DNA from 3 places in the Mammaliicoccus sciuri genome. Region 1 is predicted to be linked to each of the others. Evidence: predicted binding sites of a transcription regulator. Region 1 holds the regulator's gene; each other region holds the start of a gene.

The links. Region 1 encodes CtsR, which represses protease genes until heat stress. Its sites were predicted from a motif close to ATGGTCAATAAAGGTCAAACA; they were not measured.
Region 2: clpB (ATP-dependent chaperone ClpB) is a predicted target of CtsR. The motif match lies at 2,261-2,281, and genes of this name have one in related genera.
Region 3: clpP (ATP-dependent Clp endopeptidase proteolytic subunit ClpP) is a predicted target of CtsR. The motif match lies at 2,567-2,587, and genes of this name have one in related genera.

The regions. Positions count from the first base shown of each region.
Region 1 is NZ_CP094824.1:2,736,970-2,743,589, forward strand. It holds gene MUA60_RS14430 (ATP-dependent Clp protease ATP-binding subunit) at 1-454, opposite strand, end outside; gene MUA60_RS14435 (protein arginine kinase) at 471-1,478, opposite strand; gene MUA60_RS14440 (excinuclease ABC subunit B) at 1,479-2,015, opposite strand; gene MUA60_RS14445 (CtsR family transcriptional regulator) at 2,030-2,491, opposite strand; gene MUA60_RS14450 (NupC/NupG family nucleoside CNT transporter) at 2,667-3,887, shown strand; gene pdxT (pyridoxal 5'-phosphate synthase glutaminase subunit PdxT) at 3,943-4,518, opposite strand; gene pdxS (pyridoxal 5'-phosphate synthase lyase subunit PdxS) at 4,520-5,407, opposite strand; gene pdxR (MocR-like pyridoxine biosynthesis transcription factor PdxR) at 5,519-6,620, shown strand, end outside.
Region 2 is NZ_CP094824.1:2,204,994-2,211,613, reverse strand. It holds gene MUA60_RS11470 (DegV family protein) at 1-162, opposite strand, end outside; gene MUA60_RS11465 (Cof-type HAD-IIB family hydrolase) at 175-987, opposite strand; gene MUA60_RS11460 (metal-sulfur cluster assembly factor) at 1,107-1,415, shown strand; gene MUA60_RS11455 (Crp/Fnr family transcriptional regulator) at 1,488-2,180, opposite strand; gene clpB (ATP-dependent chaperone ClpB) at 2,351-4,948, shown strand; gene MUA60_RS11445 (IS256 family transposase) at 5,495-6,620, shown strand, end outside.
Region 3 is NZ_CP094824.1:2,387,479-2,394,098, reverse strand. It holds gene MUA60_RS12545 (gluconeogenesis factor YvcK family protein) at 1-509, shown strand, start outside; gene MUA60_RS12540 (hypothetical protein) at 653-805, shown strand; gene whiA (DNA-binding protein WhiA) at 936-1,880, shown strand; gene clpP (ATP-dependent Clp endopeptidase proteolytic subunit ClpP) at 1,930-2,520, opposite strand; gene MUA60_RS12525 (glutaredoxin family protein) at 2,964-3,209, shown strand; gene MUA60_RS12520 (sugar-binding transcriptional regulator) at 3,360-4,376, shown strand; gene gap (type I glyceraldehyde-3-phosphate dehydrogenase) at 4,425-5,435, shown strand; gene MUA60_RS12510 (phosphoglycerate kinase) at 5,550-6,620, shown strand, end outside.

The DNA of each region.
Region 1 (6,620 bases):
CATTTTTTGAACCTTGCTCTGGACTACCTAATGATTTAACAACTTGTGCTCTTGCTTTCGTGATATTTAAATCTAAATTAGCAAATACACGTGCTGCCACACCTTCGTTCTCACGAATTAATCCAAGTAATAGATGTTCTGTTCCAACAAATGTATGGTTTAACTTTCTTGCTTCATCCATTGAAAGTTCAATTACTTTCTTAGCTCTTGGTGTGTAATGAATCGCACCAACTTGTTCTTGACCTTGGCCAATTAAGTTTTCAACTTCTTTTGTTACTTTTTCTTCAGTAATACCGAAAGCATCTAACACTTTAGCTGCTATGCCTTCAGGTTCTTTCATTAAACCTAATAATAAATGTTCCGTACCTATATTTGAATGATTCAATCTCATTGCTTCTTCTTGTGCATGCGCTAATACACGTTGCGCACGTTCTGTTAATCTACCAAATAGCATAAACTAACCTCCTATTTTATATATGTTCTCTTAAAAAGGTTGCTCTTTGTTCATCTACAGATTGTTCCGCGTCATTACCTTCAAAGAATGGTGTTTGTATTGTAACCATTAAATTATCAAAATTAAAGTTATTACTCTCGATATGTCCTAAATCTATACCCAGTTTCATTTCACTTAATCTCAATGAAGCTTCTTCAACAGACATTAATTGTGCAGATTTCAATATTCCTTTCGCACGATGAACTCTGTCTTTTGTTTCCATGTGATTAAAACGATCAAGTCTTTGTCTAATTTGTTCTTCTTCACTAATGATTTGTTCAACAATTTGTGTTAAATCTTCAATGATTTCTTCTTCAGTCTTACCAAGTGTTAATTGATTGGAGATTTGATACACATGCCCAAGTGCACCTGTACCTTCACCATAAATTCCTCGAATAGTATATCCGAATCTATTGATAGCTTGTACAATTCTCTTCATACGTTTCATAATGCTTAAACCAGGTAAGTGCAACATAACACTCGCTCTTAACCCTGTTCCAATGTTCGTTGGACAAGTCGTTAAAAATCCGTGTTGTTCATCATATGAAATCGTTAGATGTTTATCAAGCTCATCATCTAATTTAGATGCTGTTTCATACAACTCGTTTAGCACAAGATTGTGACCCATAACTTGTATTCTAACGTGATCTTCTTCGTTGATCATAACACTTGTTGATTCATCTTCATTTAATAATACTGCACCAAATTTTTGTTTTGTCAGTGCCGGGCTAATGAGATGTTTGAACACGAGTTTATTCTGATCCAATTCACTTAAATCTGATAACTTCGTCAATTTCAATTCTGATAATGCTTTACTCACTTTTTCTATTACTTTATTGCCTGTTTCGTCATCTTCTTCATATTTGAGCGGATGAACTTCGTCTTGAAGGTTACGTGCAAGTCTTATTCTAGAACTCATGACAATTGGCGTGTCTTCTGTTTCTTTCATCCAATCGCTAATGTGTTCATTCATATGCTCTTCCATTTACTCGACCTCACCTTCTGCTTTCAATGCTTTTATTTCATCTCTTACAACTGCTGCATCTTCAAAGGCTTGCTCTTCAATTAAGCCTTTGAGTATTTTTTCTTTCTCAGCAATTTGTTGTTTGAGTTGTATTTTACTTCTTGAAGATACAGGTATTTTACCTGTATGCTCCCCACTGCCTGCTTGAACTCTTCTAATAATTTGCGGTACATCATCTTTAAAAGTTTCATAGCAGTCATGACAACCAAACTTACCAACTTTAGCAATATCTGTTAAAGTCATGCCACAAGTAGGACAGTGCTTTTCTTCTTGTGGTTGAACTTGTTTAAAGTTAATACCATGTTTACCTACTAAATATTGTAGAAATTGGTTCACAACAAATTCTTGGTCCAAATTTTGATCACTCATATGATCATCTTGGAAATAAAAATGTTCTGAAGCACAGTTTTTACATATCCATTGTTCTGTTTTATGTTTCTTACCTGTTGATGTTAATTGAATTGTTGCTTCTTCTTTACCACAAATTTCACAAAGCATACTGTCACTCCTTTTTAACTATAATGTATGACGGCAAGTATACGTTTCAATATATTTGCTCGAATAATATCTCTATATGGTATTTCTATTTGCAATGTATCTCTATGAAGTGTTTGAACAATCATTTTTTTCTCTCTATCTGTAATTAAGTCATTTTCGTACAAACCATCCACAATTCTAAATGCATTTGCTTGTGAGATTTGATCACCTGTCAATTCAATTAGATGTCTAATGAATGCTGATTGACTATTCGTTTCAACTTTTGAAATACGAATGTAACCACCGCCGCCTCTTTTACTTTCAATAGCGTATCCGTGCTCATTTGTAAATCTTGTTTTTATAACATAGTTTAATTGGGAAGGTACACAATCAAACTTTTCAGCAATATGTGCACGTTTAATTTCAACGACATCTCCTTGAGCCTCCTCTAGCAATTGCTTTAAGTATTGCTCAATGATATCCGACATGTTGTGCATTAATTCATCACCTCTTTTGACCTTCTTTGACTATATTATATGTTCTGTTGTTTATTATTTCAATTAATTTGTTTCTTTAAAAATTTTTAAAAATTTATACCGCTTTCAAAAGAAATAAGTTATCATATAAGGTAGGTTATGATTGAGTATAAACGAAGGGAAAGGTGTGTCAATTATGCATTATATTATCGGGATTATCGGTATCTTATTATTCCTATTTCTAGCATGGTTAGTAAGCTCTGATAAAATGCGTGTCAGATGGCAGTATATAGGATTAATGATCGTAATCCAGTTTATATTTGCTTTCTTATTATTAAAAACAACAGGTGGATTAACTATCATAGGTGGTATTTCAAGTGGTTTTGGCTACATCATAGCAAAAGCTATGGAAGGGATAAACTTCGTATTTGCGGGTATTGCAAATATCGATCCTAAGACAGATAAGCCTGTTTCAGTTTATTTCCTTAATGTATTAATGCCAATTGTGTTTGTATCAGCACTTATCGGTATTTTACAATATCTTAAAATCTTACCTTTTATCATTAAATATTTAGGTTTAGTCATTTCTAAAGTTAATGGTATGGGTAAATTAGAATCATATAATGCGGTCGCATCTGCAATTTTAGGTCAATCAGAAGTGTTTATTTCTATCAAAAAACAACTTCCATTAATTCCCAAACATCGTATGTATACATTAACAGCTTCAGCTATGTCTACAATATCTGCATCAATCGTTGGTGCATATTTTACAATGGTTGAGCCAAGATACGTTGTAACAGCTATCGTATTAAACTTATTCGGTGGATTTATTATGGCATCCATTATTAATCCATATACAGTAGATTCAAAAGAAGACGACATCATGATTCAAGAATCAGAAGAAAAACAATCATTCTTCGAAATGTTAGGTGAATATATTTTAGATGGTTTCAAAGTTGCCGTTATCGTAGCAGCAATGTTAATCGGTTATGTTGCATTAATCGGACTATTAAATGGTGTTACGTCTAACATTTTAAGTTTCGTTTCTGGCGGTTCAGTATCATGGGACTTCCAAACATTAATCGGATTTGTATTTGCACCATTTGCCTTCTTAACAGGGGTTCCTTGGGCAGATGCAGTACAATCAGGTAGTATTATGGCTACTAAAGTTCTTTCAAATGAATTTGTTGCGATGGGTATTTTACCTGATGCAGATATTTCAGAAAGAGCAAATGGTATCATTTCAGTATTCTTAGTTTCATTCGCAAACTTTGGTTCTATTGGTATCATCGCGGGTGCTGTTAAATCATTAAATGATAAACAAGGGGATAATGTCGCACGCTTCGGTATTAAATTATTATACGGTGCAACATTAGTATCATTCTTATCAGCTACAATCGCAGGATTTTTCTTATAATAAATAGAAGCAGTCTACAGAACAATAATCGTTCTGTAGACTGCTTTTTTGTTTGTTATACTTGTTCTGTTTGATATTGTTTCACGATTTCTTCAATGAAATACGCCATAATTTTGTAGTCTTCAGTAAGTTCCGGATGGAATGAAATACCTAAGTATTGATTTTGTCTTACAGCTACAATTCTATCTTCAACCTTAGATAATACCTCCACACCTTCATGAGCTGATTGTATGTGAGGTGCACGTATAAATACTGCATTAACCGCTTCTTCAATACCTTTAACATCTAAATCTTGTTCAAAGCTATCTACTTGTCTACCAAATGAATTTCTCTCAACAACAACGTCCAATTTATTTAAATGACTTTCTTGGCCGACTACTTCTTTTGCTAAAAGTATCAACCCAGCACAAGTTCCATACATAGGTAAGGAACTATTTCTAAGTGCTTCAGTAAAGCCGTATAAATCCATTAAACGACGCATAGTCGTTGATTCTCCACCAGGTAAGACTAAACCATCAATTTCATCTAATTGCTCTACATGCTTAATTGTAATACCTTCATGGCCAGCTTTTTCAATATGCTTTATATGTTCTCTTACAGCACCTTGTAAACCTAGGACACCTATCTTCATATTACCATCCACGCTCTTGCATACGTTCTTCTAATGATAATTGATTGATGTCTAAACCTTTCATAGCTGGTCCTAATTCTTTAGACAATTCGGCAATTAATTTATAATCTTGATAATGTGTAGTTGCTTGAACAATTGCTTTAGCAAATTTTTCTGGTGCTTCAGATTTAAAGATACCAGATCCAACGAATACACCATCAGCGCCTAATTCCATCATTAATGCAGCATCAGCTGGCGTTGCAACCCCACCTGCTGCAAAGTTTACAACTGGTAAACGACCTAAATCTTTAATTTCTTTTAATACTTCATATGGCGCACCAATATTTTTAGCTTCAGTCATAATTTCGTCGTCACTCATCACAACTAATTTACGCACTTCTGCATTCACTTGTCTCATATGACGAACTGCTTCAACTATATTACCAGTTCCTGGTTCACCTTTCGTACGTAACATTGCAGCACCTTCACCAATTCTACGTGCAGCCTCACCTAAATTACGGCAACCACAAACAAATGGCACTGTAAATTCATCTTTTTTCAAATGATATTCTTCATCAGCTGGTGTTAACACTTCTGACTCATCAATATAATCTACGCCCATTGATTCTAGTACGCGAGCTTCTGTGATATGACCAATTCTACCTTTAGCCATAACAGGAATAGATACACCATTCATAACTTCTTCTACAATACGTGGGTCAGCCATTCTTGCTACCCCTCCTGCTGCTCTAATATCAGATGGTACGCGTTCTAATGCCATTACAGCAACAGCACCTGCTTCTTCAGCTAATTTAGCTTGTTCGGCATTAACCACATCCATGATTACGCCACCTTTTTGCATTTCTGCCATACCTCTTTTAACTTTATCTGAACCAGTAATTTTTGACATCGAAAAACTTCCTCCTTTTAAATCGCTTATTAGTAGGTTATACTAAATTCTGAACTGGTAAAAGAGTCAGATTTACCAAATAATTAGTGGTCAGTTTTCGAGGTGAATAAAATGGAAATGCTCATGTTCGACATCAATAGGAAGATTAATACGCCTATATACATACAACTATATGAAAATATTAAAAAAAATATTATTAACGACGTTATGAGGTATAACGAGAAATTACCTTCCAAAAGACAATTAAGTCATTATTTATCGGTAAGTCAAACAACGATAGAACACGCTTATCAACTACTTTGCGATGAAGGTTATATCTATAGTAAAAATCGTTCTGGCTTTTATATTAATGACATCGTTAATCTACCGGTAACCTATAAATCTAAGATTCCTGAAGCTCACTACATAGAAGAACAAAAGTATCAATATAGCTTTAAACTAGGTGCAATAGACAAAACGCATTTCCCGAATGACCTTTTTAGAAAATACGCTAAAGAAGCATTTGATGAACAACAAATAGATTTATTAGATAGTGGCCATAAACAAGGGGATTTTAATTTAAGAAAAGAAATCAGCTATTATGTCTTTCATAGCCGTGGCGTAAATTGTTCTCCAGATCAAATTGTCGTTGGGTCGTCAACAGAGCAGTTATTATCCATTATTACGGATATCATTTCAGAGTCTAAATATATGATTGAAGATCCTCTATACAAGCAAGTAAGAGATTTATTAAAAAGAAAACATATCCCATTTGATTTTATACCGGTTACGCAAAATGGGATTGATATAGAACAAATTATCAAGACGGATAGTGATGTTGTGTATATAACACCTAGTCATCAATTTCCAACTGGTGTCATTATGGACTTAAAACGACGAACACAACTCATTAAATGGGCTTCAGAACGAGACAATCGATTTATTATTGAAGATGACTATGATTCAGAGTTTAGATATAGTGGAAGGCCGATACCAGCACTACAAAGTTTAGATCATTCAGATAGCGTCATCTATGTTAGTACATTCTCTAAATCTATTTCTCCTTCGTTGCGTGTGGCTTATGCTGTACTTCCGAAAAATTTAATTGCTTTATATCACAAAAAGACAAACATAGAAGGTGGCACCGTACCAAGACATACCCAATATATGTTAGCAAGGTTTATGAATGAAGGTCATTTCGAAAGACATTTAAATCGCATGAGAAAAATATATC
Region 2 (6,620 bases), 530 kb from region 1:
TTTATTGTTTTTAATTGCTGCTAATACTTCTTCGTTTGAGATTTCGTATTGATCAACTTTATTTTGATCATCAATGACAATTCCGAAAGGTAAGAAGTAAAATCCTTTTTCTTCAATTTGTGATAACGTTAAATCTGAACCACTATCCACGATCATTTTCATGTAAAAATCCCCTTACATATTTAATTCAAAATGTTTGTTTAAGTATTTTCCGATACCATCATTATTATTAGTGTCTGTAACTTCTGTTGCAATTTCTTTAAGTTCTGGAATAGCATTTCCCATTGCGATACCATAATTGGCAAATTGAATCATTTCAAAATCATTATCTTCATCACCAAAAGCAATAATATTATCAAAATCTATATCTAAATATTCAGCGACATATTTTACCGCTTTACCTTTGTTAATACCCTTTTTAACAATTTCAATAACAGGAAAAGGAGCACCCCAACGACGATGTTCTATAAATTCAGCATAGTGTTTATTTAAATGTCTTTTAATACGTGGAATCTCACTTTCTTCTGCTTGAATTAATAAACTCGTAGGAGATTCAGGTAGTAATTGATCAAGTTCTCCATATTTTATTTCAGGATTGCCCATGCTAAAACCTTCAAATAGTGATTGATCATAGTTGTTGATATACACTTGGTCTTTAACTTCAGCAATAATATTTTTAATATCAAGTTGACTAATATCTTTATAAATTTTGTATGCGATACGCGTATCAAATTGCTCATGTTTCGTTGGGAACCTATTATCTGTTGGATGATGAATATAAGCACCATTAAAATTAATAATCGGGGTATTCATATTCATTGCATTGTAATAATCCACACTTGCTCGATATGGTCTACCAGTTGAAATCATAATTTCATGACCGGATTTTTTTAAATACTGTAATACTTTTTTAGTAAAAGGTGAGATGCGCTTTTCATCATTTAATAATGTGCCATCTAAATCTAAACAAATTAAATGTTTTTCCATATCGATAACTCCTTACCATTTTTCTTTATGATACATACAATAATATCATATCATTTTCTTTAACCCATGCTTTAAATTTGATATATTATATATAGTAACTTTTAGAATGAGGTGAAAATATGGAAGAAGCAATGAAAGATAGTATTATCGGTGCACTTGAGAATGTAATTGACCCAGAACTAGGAATAGACATAGTTAACTTAGGTCTTGTATATAATGTTGACTTAGACGACGAAGGATTATGCACAGTAGAAATGACTTTAACTTCTATGGGTTGTCCAATGGGGCCACAAATTATAGATCAGGTTAAAACTGCATTAGCAGAATTACCTGAAATTAAAGAAACAGAAGTTAACATTGTCTGGAATCCACCATGGGGCAAAGACAAAATGTCACGTTACGCTAAAATTGCATTAGGTGTAAGCTAAAAGTAATCAAAAAGCAGTAGAGCATCATGTTTAGAACATGCAGCTCTACTGCTTTTGTTGTTTATAATTGTCTTATTCTATCCTACATATGGATAAAGGACAATTTTCGCAATTGATGGCTTTCTTTAAATAATCTAAGTCGTGTATGGTGATTTTTTTATGATTGATGGAGATGATTTTCTCTTTCTTTAAATTACTCAACATACGGTTAACACTTTCTCTTGTTACATTACAAAAATTGGCTAATTCATGATTGGTTAAATCTACATTGATCAAAATGCTATTATCATCTTGTATGCCATAAGTATTTGCTAATTTAATCAATATTGAATAGAATGCACCTGTTTTCCCTAGTGTATAGACATCTCTAATTTGATATTCATTTTTTTCGTTTTCATTTTGTACCCACAGTAACCACTCATATTTAAGCACTTCATCATTTAAAATGGCTTCTTCGAATTGTACTTTAGGAATACTAAATACGACAGCTGCTTCTTTTACTCTTGCTGAAAGGCTATGTGTCTTTCTGCCACAAAATAATGTTGTCGAACCGAAAATACTATGTCTGCCTAATAGTTTAGTATTAAATTCTTTCCCGTCTTCCATTACGCGATGTGTAATGACTTTTCCCTCTACAATTACATAAATATGATTACATAAGTCTCCAGTATGGTATATATAATGGTGGGCATTAAAATGGTGTCGTTGACCATGTTGAATAATATACTCAATAATTGAAGTTGCTTCTGTATATGTAGTTTGCAAAAGATCACTTCCCCTTATGATTTCACTTATAGTTTACCATAAAATGTCATAAAAAAGCTTTGTAATTTTGGTGCTTTATATTTGTCAAAGAAGGTCAAAAGGTATATAATCAAATTAAGGTCAAAGATAGTCAAACTATTGACCGTTGAAAATTTAAAGAGGTGATACATTTGGATATTAATCAGATGACATATTCCGTACAAAGTGCAATTGAACAAGCACAACAATTATCACAATCATATCAACTACAAAATATTGAAATAGAAGCTGTATTACTAGCAGCATTAAATGAAGATGAAAGTATTTATAAAAGAACGCTTGAAAGAGCAAATATTGATACAGAAATTTTAAAAGATAAATATGAACAAAAGTTAAAACAATATTCTGTAGTTAAAGGTGATAACGTCCAATATGGACAATATATTTCGCCAAAGCTTAATGAATTATTTAATAAAGCAGCTAAAATTAAAGAAGAAATGCAAGATGACTATATGTCTATGGAGCATATCTTAAAAGCAGCTATCGAGGTTGACCAAACAACAATCGATATTGTAGGCAATAAAAAAGAAGTCGTTAATGAAATTATTAATAAAATAAGAGGAGGGAATCGTGTGACATCACAAAATCCTGAAGTACAATATGAAGCATTATCTAAATACGGTAGAGATTTAGTCGAAGAAGTTCGAAAAGGGAAAATGGATCCTGTAATCGGTAGAGATGAGGAAATTCGTAATACGATTCGTATATTAAGTAGAAAAATTAAAAATAACCCAGTATTAATAGGTGAGCCTGGTGTTGGTAAAACAGCCATTGTAGAAGGACTTGCTCAACGAATTGTTAAAAGAGATGTTCCTGAATCACTATTAGATAAAATAATTTTTGAATTAGATTTATCAGCACTAGTAGCTGGTGCCAAATTCCGCGGTGAATTTGAAGAAAGATTAAAAGCAGTCTTAAAAGAAGTTAAAGAATCTGAAGGAAGAATTTTATTATTCATTGATGAAATTCATATGTTAGTTGGCGCAGGTAAAACAGACGGTGCAATGGATGCAGGTAACATGCTTAAACCAATGTTAGCAAGAGGTGAGTTACACTGTATCGGTGCAACAACTTTAAATGAATATCGTCAATACATTGAAAAAGACTCAGCATTAGAAAGACGTTTCCAAAAAGTAAACGTTAAAGAACCTGACTTAGAAGATACTATTTCAATTTTAAGAGGTTTGAAAGAAAGATATGAAGTACACCATGGTGTTCGTATTCAAGATAGAGCATTAGTGGCAGCAACTGAATTATCAGATAGATATATTACAGATAGATTCTTACCAGACAAAGCGATAGATTTAGTAGACCAAGCTTGTGCAACAATACGTACAGAAATGGGTTCTAATCCAACTGAGTTAGATGCTGTAAATAGACGTGTCATGCAGTTAGAAATTGAAGAAAATGCACTTAAATCAGAATCTGATCAAAGCAGTCAAATTCGTTTGGAAGAATTACAAAAAGAATTAGCCGATGAAAAAGAAAAACAACAACAATTACAAAGTAAAGTTGAACAAGAGAAAGAACAAATCAAATCATTACAAGATAAAAGAGCAGAATTAGATGAATGTAAACAAGCACTTGAAAATGCAGAAAATCAATATGATTTAGCTAAAGCAGCAGAACTTAAACACGGCAAGATTCCACAAATAGAAGCAGAATTAAAAGAATTAGAAGAAGCATTTGCTGAAGAAACAGGATCTGATCATGACCGACTTATTAGAGAAGTTGTAACAGATGAAGAAATTGGTTATATCGTCAGTCAATGGACAGGTATCCCAGTATCAAGACTTGTTGAAACTGAAAGAGAAAAATTACTTAAACTTTCAGACATTCTACATGAAAGAGTTGTAGGTCAAGATGAAGCAGTAGATTTAGTGTCAGATGCTGTTGTAAGAGCACGAGCAGGTATTAAAGATCCTAATAGACCAATTGGTAGTTTCTTATTCTTAGGACCTACTGGTGTTGGTAAAACTGAATTAGCTAAGACATTAGCAGCAACATTATTTGATTCTGAAAAACATATGATCAGAATTGATATGAGTGAATATATGGAAAAACACTCTGTAGCACGTTTGATTGGTGCACCTCCAGGTTATGTAGGTTATGAAGAAGGTGGCCAATTAACAGAAGCGGTTAGAAGACAACCATATTCAGTTATTTTATTAGATGAAATTGAAAAAGCACATAATGATGTGTTTAATGTATTACTTCAATTATTAGATGAAGGTAGATTAACAGATGCAAAAGGTCGCAGTGTTGATTTTAAAAATACAATTATCATTATGACAAGTAACATTGGATCACAATATTTATTAGATGGTGTTACTGAAAATGGTGAAATTGAAGAATCAACTAAAAAACAAGTAGACGACAGCTTGCATGCTTACTTTAAACCAGAAATATTAAACAGAATGGACGATATCGTATTATTCAAACCATTATCTATTAAAGATATGAGTCATATCGTAGATCATATTATTACAAACTTAAACATTCGATTAGTAGACCAGCACATCAAAGTGAGTGTAGACCAAGATGTGAAAGAGTGGATAGCTGAAGAAGCATATGAACCACAATTTGGTGCAAGACCATTGAAACGATTTGTACAAAGACAAATTGAAACACCATTAGCAAGATTAATGATCGGTCAAGAATTAAAAGAAGGTACAATAGTAAACGTACACTTAGTAGATGGTGAAGTTAAATTTGAAGTAAATGCATAATAAAGTATCCCGTCATGTAATTGGCGGGATTTTTTGGTGTTGTGTATAAGGTAGCAAGGAAGTAATTAGCAAGTTAGGTGAGACGTGCAAATACTGGGGTCGTTATTAGCAGTTTCGGTTAGAGGTGCAAATACTGGGGTTGTTATTAGCAGGTTTGGTTAGAAGTGCAAATACTGAGTGAGTTAGTAACACTTCAGATGAGTTTTGTAATTATAGCGGTCCATAGTAACACTTCGGCCGAGTTTTGTAATTATGGGTATCCTTAGTAACAATTCGACCGAGTTTTGTAAATAAGGATGTCCATAGTAACACTTTGGCTGAGTTTTGTAATTAAGGGGGGTCCTTAGTAACACTTCGTCCAAGTTTTGTAAATAAGGATGTCCATAGTAACACTTCGGCCGAGTTTTGTAATTAACGCCCCTGTTATGAACAAGTTTGGCGAGAAGTGGAATATGTCCATATAATTGTGTAATAAAAAAAGAGCCACATATAGCTCACTTTGGTACAATGTAATCGACTAAGAAAAAATTGTAGAGGTGACTATATATGACTCAATTAAATGTTAACTTAGATTATGAAGAATTGGCAAGTGCTATTTTTGGAAGTGATATGAATGCGTCTATGAAAACAATAGCTATGACTGTCATAAATGCATACATGGAAATGGAAAGAGACAAGTATGTTAATGCTGGATATAAACAAAAGAATTCAGGAAGAAACGCACAACTTAATGGCTATTATGAGCGTGATTTCCTGATGCCTATTGGCAATCTGACATTAAAAGTTCCAAGAACACGTGACGGTGAATTTACAACTGAAGTATTTAATCAATATTCGCGTTCTGACCAATCGCTTATTTTAGCGATGACAGAAGCATACATTAATGGTGTTTCAACTAGAAATGTTAATAAAATTGTGGAATCCCTAACGGGAAAATCTGTGTCTAAATCAACTGTTTCAGGCGTAATAAAAAACCTAGATCCTGAAATTAAAGAATGGGCTGGTAGACCTATTGTTAGTCATCAGTATAAGTATGTATTTGTTGATGCTATGCACATTAAGGTAAGAGAGAATAATAAAATTGTTTCTAAAGGTGTTTATATCACTATGGGTATCAACGAAAATAGAAAACGCGACATTATTGGCTTTAAAATTTCTAATCAAGAGTCAGAATTAGCTTGGTCAGAGTTTTTTGAAGACTTAAGAATGCGTGGTTTAACAACACCTGAACTTATTATCTCTGATGCGCATTCTGGACTTATTAAATCTATTAAGTCACAGTTTATTGATTCATCTTGGCAACGTTGTACATTCCATTTTCTTAAAAATATTGTAGAGAGATTTCCTAAAAAGAACTCTAAAGAAGCTAGAATGTTACTTAAATCAATATTCCAAGCACCAACATATCGTCACGCTGTTCAGCTCAAAGATGAATTCATTGCACAATATGAAAGTAATCCTAAGTATGTGGAAGCTATTAAAATATTGGATGAAGGCTTCGAAGATGCCTCACAATTCTATAGATTTCCTGCTCAACATCATAAAAATCTAAGAACTACTAATTCAGTTGAAAATATTAATATGCAACTCAGAAAACGAGAAAAAATAGTTAAAACATTCCCTAATCTAGATTCAGCTTTTAGATTAATTGGCGCAGTACTTATGGATATTC
Region 3 (6,620 bases), 350 kb from region 1:
CGCCTCAAGATATTGAACCGATGAAAGAAGCAATAGATGCGATTGAAGAAGCAGATTTAATCGTTATGGGACCAGGTTCTTTATATACAAGTATAATGCCTAATTTAATTTTGAATAAAGTTAAAGATGCAATTGTTAATACTGAAGCGGAAAGATTATATGTATGTAACCTTATGACTCAAAAAGGTGAAACAACAGGTTATTCAGTAAGTGACCATGTTAAAGCTATTCATGACCATGTAGGCGCATCATTTATTGACTTTGTAATATGTCAAAATGAGCGTTTCGATAAAGATATCTTATTAAGATATGAACAAGAAGAAGCTAAACAAGTTGAATTTGATGGTGAGAAATTGAAAGACATGGGTGTACAATGTATTCATGATAATGAATTAGTGAGTATCACACCTCATCAATACATTAGACATAATAATAAAGTATTGGCACAACTCATTTATGAAATCGCCTTGAGAGAAATCAGTACAATTCAATATAAGAAAGATAAGTAATCGTTTTGTCTAGAGAAAACAGACAAACGAAAATAGATATTTAATGAAGCAAATGAGACACTCATTCATGTCCAATTTGCTTCATTTTTTTATGGAAATCAAGTAATATAAATGTAAGGGTTTTCAATGCGGGGTGATGGGTCATGAAAAGTGTTCAAATATTAATGGTGATATTAGGTTGTGTATTTTTACTCATAGGTTTAATAGCAAATCAGCAGATAGGTATTACATTTTTAATCATTGGTTTGGCGATGATTTTATTTGGGGTTATTAAAGAACCTTCAAGTAAAACATAAAAAGTTCAAGTTTAAAAACTTGATACGCCCGGCTATTCCATGTAATATGAAATAGATACAAAACGTATGATATGTCTTTTGGCATATCATTATTTTTATGTGCGTATAAACTAAGAAAGGATGATCTGCTGTGAGCTTTGCTTCAGAAATGAAAAATGAATTAACTAGAATTGAAGTAGATGATTGTTGCGCCAAGGCAGAACTTTCAGCTTTGATTAGAATGAACGGTAATTTAAGTATATCTAATCAGCAATTTGTTATAAATGTACAAACTGAAAATGCAGCGATAGCACGTCGAATATTTTCATTAATAAAAAAATGCTTCGGTGTTGAAGTTGAATTATTAGTGAGAAAGAAAATGAAACTTAAGAAAAATAATATATATATTAGTCGAATTAAAGTAAAAGCTAAAGAAATATTAGATGAACTTGGTATTTTACAAGATGGCATGTTTAAACATGAAATAGACAAAGATATATTACAAAAAGATTGTTGTAAAAGAAGTTATTTAAGAGGAGCATTTCTTGCTGGAGGTTCTGTTAATAATCCAGAGACTTCTTCATATCATCTTGAAATCTTTTCATTATACGAAAAACATTCAGCAGATTTAACCGCACTCATGAATCAATATGATTTAAATGCTAAATTATTAGAGCGCAAAAAAGGATTTATCAGTTATTTGAAAGAAGCCGAAAAGATTTCTGATTTCTTAAGTTTGATTGGTGGCTACCAAGCATTACTTAAGTTTGAAGATGTAAGAATTATTCGAGATATGAGAAACTCTGTTAATCGATTAGTCAATTGTGAGACGGCTAACTTGAACAAAACAGTGAGTGCCGCCATGAAACAAGTTGAGAGCATTCAGCTCATCGATAAAGAAATTGGTATCGATAACTTGCCAGATCGTTTAAGAGAAGTTGCAAGACTTAGAATAGATAATCAAGATGTTTCAATTAAAGAATTAGGCGAAATGGTAAGCACAGGTAAAATTTCTAAATCAGGTATTAATCATAGATTACGTAAATTAAATGAAATGGCAGAAAAAATTAGAAACGGCGAGACAATTCAACAATAAAAGAAGCAACTGGGACAATAAATGTCTCAGGTGCTTCTATTTTTATAATTTATTTAATATCTTCTGGATGCATAACATCGTCGATTAAACCGTATTCTTTAGCTTCTTCAGCTGTTAAGAAGTTATCACGATCAGTGTCTTTTTCAATTTTTTCAATTGGTTGTCCAGTTCTTTCAGATAAAATTTTATTTAATTTCTCACGTGTACGTAAAATATGGCGAGCTGCAATTTCAATTTCAGTAGCTTGTCCTTGTGCACCGCCAAGTGGTTGGTGAATCATAACTTCACTATTTGGTAATGCATAACGTTTACCTTTAGCACCAGCTGCTAGTAGGAATGAACCCATAGATGCTGCCATACCAATACAAATAGTTTGAACATCAGGTTTGATGTGTTGGATTGTATCGTAAATCGCAAATCCTGCTGTTACGCTACCACCTGGAGAGTTGATATATAAGTAAATATCTTTCTCAGAGTCTTGAGCTTGTAAGAATAGTAATTGTGAAACGATTGAGTTAGCTACATTGTCATCGATAGCTGACCCTAACATAATAATGCGGTCTTTCAATAAACGTGAATAAATATCATAAGCGCGTTCTCCGCGATTTGTTGTTTCAATAACTGTTGGTATTAAATTCATCAGTTAATCCTCCTTTGAATATCTTAATGACCATATCATACACTACAAAGTCAAACATGGTCAAAAAATATGACCTACTGATGAATATTATAACTTAAATAGCTGATTTATACACTGGGAATTTGTGATATGAGTTGTCAATGTTAGCATAAATGATATAATAGTTTCCGTAATCAACGAGCTGTGTGCAGTGAATTTGTGTGACTTCTATATTAAAATAGTCACATCTCTTTCTGATGAAATACTCCCTTTGAGTTGTATTCATTTTGCCTTCACTCCTTAATAGTTGATAATTCTATTATATAGACAATATATTAAGTAGATATAAAGTGTTTATTAAGACTTATCTCTCCGTAGTGTAACGGATAACACGCAAGATTCCGGTTCTTGAAATGGGCGTTCGATTCGTCTCGGGGAGGCTTACTTTGTAAAGGATGATTTGGATGACAATTAAATTTTATGTTGGAACAAATTGTGGTTTATGTGAAGATGCTAAGATTCAAATTGAATTTTTTAAAGAATCGTACGATCATGAAATAAAAATAGATACTATTAATATTGAAGAAGATGATACATTACTTGAAAAATATATGTTAAGAATTCCTGTTGTTGAATATGATGGACAAGTTCTACAAGAAGGAACTATTGATTTCATCACATTGACAGATGCATATGATCAAATGAAATAATAGGAAACGCTTTTAACTTGCATTCTCTATATAAGGGGTGTATTATAAAAATGCAAACAGATATTATTTTTTTGACCCGCATGGGACGAAAAACGTCTAACCCAGGTTAGATATTGCCCATCTGTTAATCTTTGAGGAGGCGACTTGTTTATGGAAGATTTACTAAAAGTACAACATAGACTAGTTCCTGATTTGATTGACAAGATGTATCGACGCTTTAATATTTTATCGACAATCGAGAAAAAGCAGCCTATAGGTCGAAGAACGTTGAGTGATGTTATGAATGTCACTGAACGGGTATTGAGAACTGAGATAGAAATTTTAAAACAACAAGATTTAATCAGCGTTCAGTCAACTGGTATGAAATTGACTGAAACAGGCGAGCAAACGCTTGATTCTTTATCGCATTATTTAACACTTTATTCTAGTTTTAATCATATTGAAGAAGAAATTTTTAATCGATATGGTGTGAAAGCTCATATAGTGAGAGGTAATTCGGATTTAGATGAGATGGTTAAAGCAGAAATGGGTAATGTTACTGCTGAATTACTAGAACAGTCATTATACGATCATGCTTCAGTATCAGTAACTGGTGGTTCAACAATGGCAAGAGTGAGTGAGTCATTACATCCATTAGATAAAGACATTTTGTTCACGCCAGCGCGTGGTGGTTTGGGTGAAAACGTTGTGTTTCAAGCGAATACAATTTGCGCAAGCATGGCAAATCGTACAGGTGGGTCATATAAAGTCTTGTATGTTCCAGACCAAGTGAGCGAAAGTTCATACGAAACTTTGCTGAAAGAACCTGCAGTTATTGAGGTGCTAGATGCAATACGTCGTTCAGATTTTATTATTCACGGTATTGGTGATGCGCTGAAGATGGCGGAAAGAAGGAAGACTTCTGAAGCAGTATTAAGCCAATTGAAACATCATCATGCTGTCGGAGAAGCTTTTGGTTATTATTTCAATGACAAAGGTGAAGTCGTGCATCGTGTTAAGACAATCGGTTTGCAACTAGAAGACTTAACAACAAAGACAAACATTTTTGCAGTAGCAGGTGGGACATCTAAAGCAGAAGCGATAAAAGCTTATCTTGAGATTGCACCTAAGAATACAATTCTTATCACTGATGAAGGTGCTGCAAAAGCAATAATCAATTTGGAATAAAAGGTTATTTAACCTTTTTGAATAAAAAATAAAAAGGAGGCCATCATAATGGCAACTAAAGTAGCAATTAATGGTTTTGGTAGAATAGGTCGTTTAGCATTTAGAAGATTACAAGAAGTTGAAAATATCGAAGTAGTAGCAATCAACGATTTAACAGATGACGCAATGTTAGCTCATTTATTAAAATATGATTCAACACAAGGTCGTTTCAAAGACGAAGTAGAAGTTATCGAAGGCGGATTCCGCGTAAACGGTAGAGAAATCAAAACTTTCGAAAATCCTAACCCTAAAGAATTACCATGGGGCGATTTAGATATCGATGTAGTATTAGAATGTACTGGTTTCTTCGCTGACAAAGACAAAGCTTCAGCTCACATCGAAGCAGGTGCTAAAAAAGTATTAATTTCAGCTCCAGCATCAGGTGACTTAAAAACTATCGTTTATAACGTTAACCATGATGAATTAGACGGATCTGAAGAAATCGTTTCAGGTGCATCTTGTACAACTAACTGTTTAGCTCCAATGGCTAAAGTATTAAATGATGAATTTGGTATCGTTGAAGGTTTAATGATGACAATTCACGCTTACACTGGTGACCAAAATACTTTAGATGCTCCACATGCTAAAGGTGACTTCCGTCGTGCTCGTGCAGCTGCTCAAAACATCGTACCTAACTCAACTGGTGCTGCTAAAGCAATCGGTTTAGTAATTCCAGAATTAAAAGGTAAATTAGATGGATCAGCTCAACGTGTTCCAGTAGCAACTGGTTCAGTAACAGAATTAACAGCTGTATTAGACAAAGAAGTTTCAGTTGAAGAAATCAATGCAGCAATGAAAAATGCTACAAATGATTCATTCGGTTACACTGAAGACGAAATCGTATCTTCTGATATCATTGGTATCACTTACGGTTCATTATTCGATGCAACTCAAACTCGTGTTATGACAGTTGGAGATCGTCAATTAGTTAAAACTGTATCTTGGTATGACAATGAAATGTCTTACACTTCACAATTAGTTCGTACTTTAGAATATTTAGCAGCTCAAGCTAACAAATAATTTAAATAATTGAACTAAATAGGTTATGCTTATGAGTAAGCGGGGAGCACAACGCTTCTCCGCTTATTTTTAATCGTAAAGTATTTTCTATTATCTAGAGGAGGAAGACAAGTCATGGCAAAGAAGAATGTTAAAGACGTAGAATTAAAAGGTAAAAAAGTACTTGTAAGAGCAGATTTTAATGTACCAATGAAAGATGGTGCAATTACAAACGATAACAGAATCGTTCAAGCGCTTCCTACAATAAAATACATTATCGAACAAGGCGGTAAAGTTATTTTATTCTCACATTTAGGTAAAGTGAAAACTGAAGAAGATAAACAAGGATTGTCACTTAAACCAGTAGCAGAACGCTTAAGTGAATTATTAAATAAAGAAGTAACATTCGTACCAGAAACTCGTGGTGAAGCGTTAGAAAGCGCAATCGACGGATTATCTGAAGGCGATGTATTAGTATTTGAAAATACACGTTTTGAAGATGTTGATGGTAAAAAAGAATCTAAAAATGATCCTGAATTAGGTAAATACTGGGCTTCATTAGGTGATGTATTTATCAATGATGCATTCGGTACAGCACACCGTGAACATGCGTCTAACGTAGGTATTGCATCTAATATTGAAACAGCATCAGGTTTCTTAATGGATAAAGAAATTAAATTTATCGGCGGCGTTGTAAGTGAACCTGAACGTCCTTTAGTAGCAATTTTAGGTGGCGCGAAAGTGTCTGATAAAATTGGTGTTATCGAAAACTTATTAACAATTGCTGATAAAGTTATCATCGGTGGAGGAATGGCATATACATTCTTCAAAGCACAAGGTAAAGAAATCGGCTTATCACTTCTTGAAGAAGACAAAGTAGATTTTGCTAAAGATTTACTTGAACGTGCTGGCGATAAAATTATTTTACCGGTTGATTGTAAAGTAGCTAAAGAATTTTCAAATGATGCTGAAATTACAGTTGTTTCTGCTGATGAAATTCCTACTGATCAAGAAGCAATGGATATCGCTCCTAAATCAGTTGAAGTATTTAGTGAAGCTCTACAAGGTTCAAATACAGTTGTTTGGAATGGTCCAATGGGCGTATTCGAATTTAGTAACTTTGCACAAGGTACAATTGGCGTATGTAAAGCAATCGCTAACTTAAAAGATGCTACAACAATTATCGGTGGTGGAGATTCAGCTGCA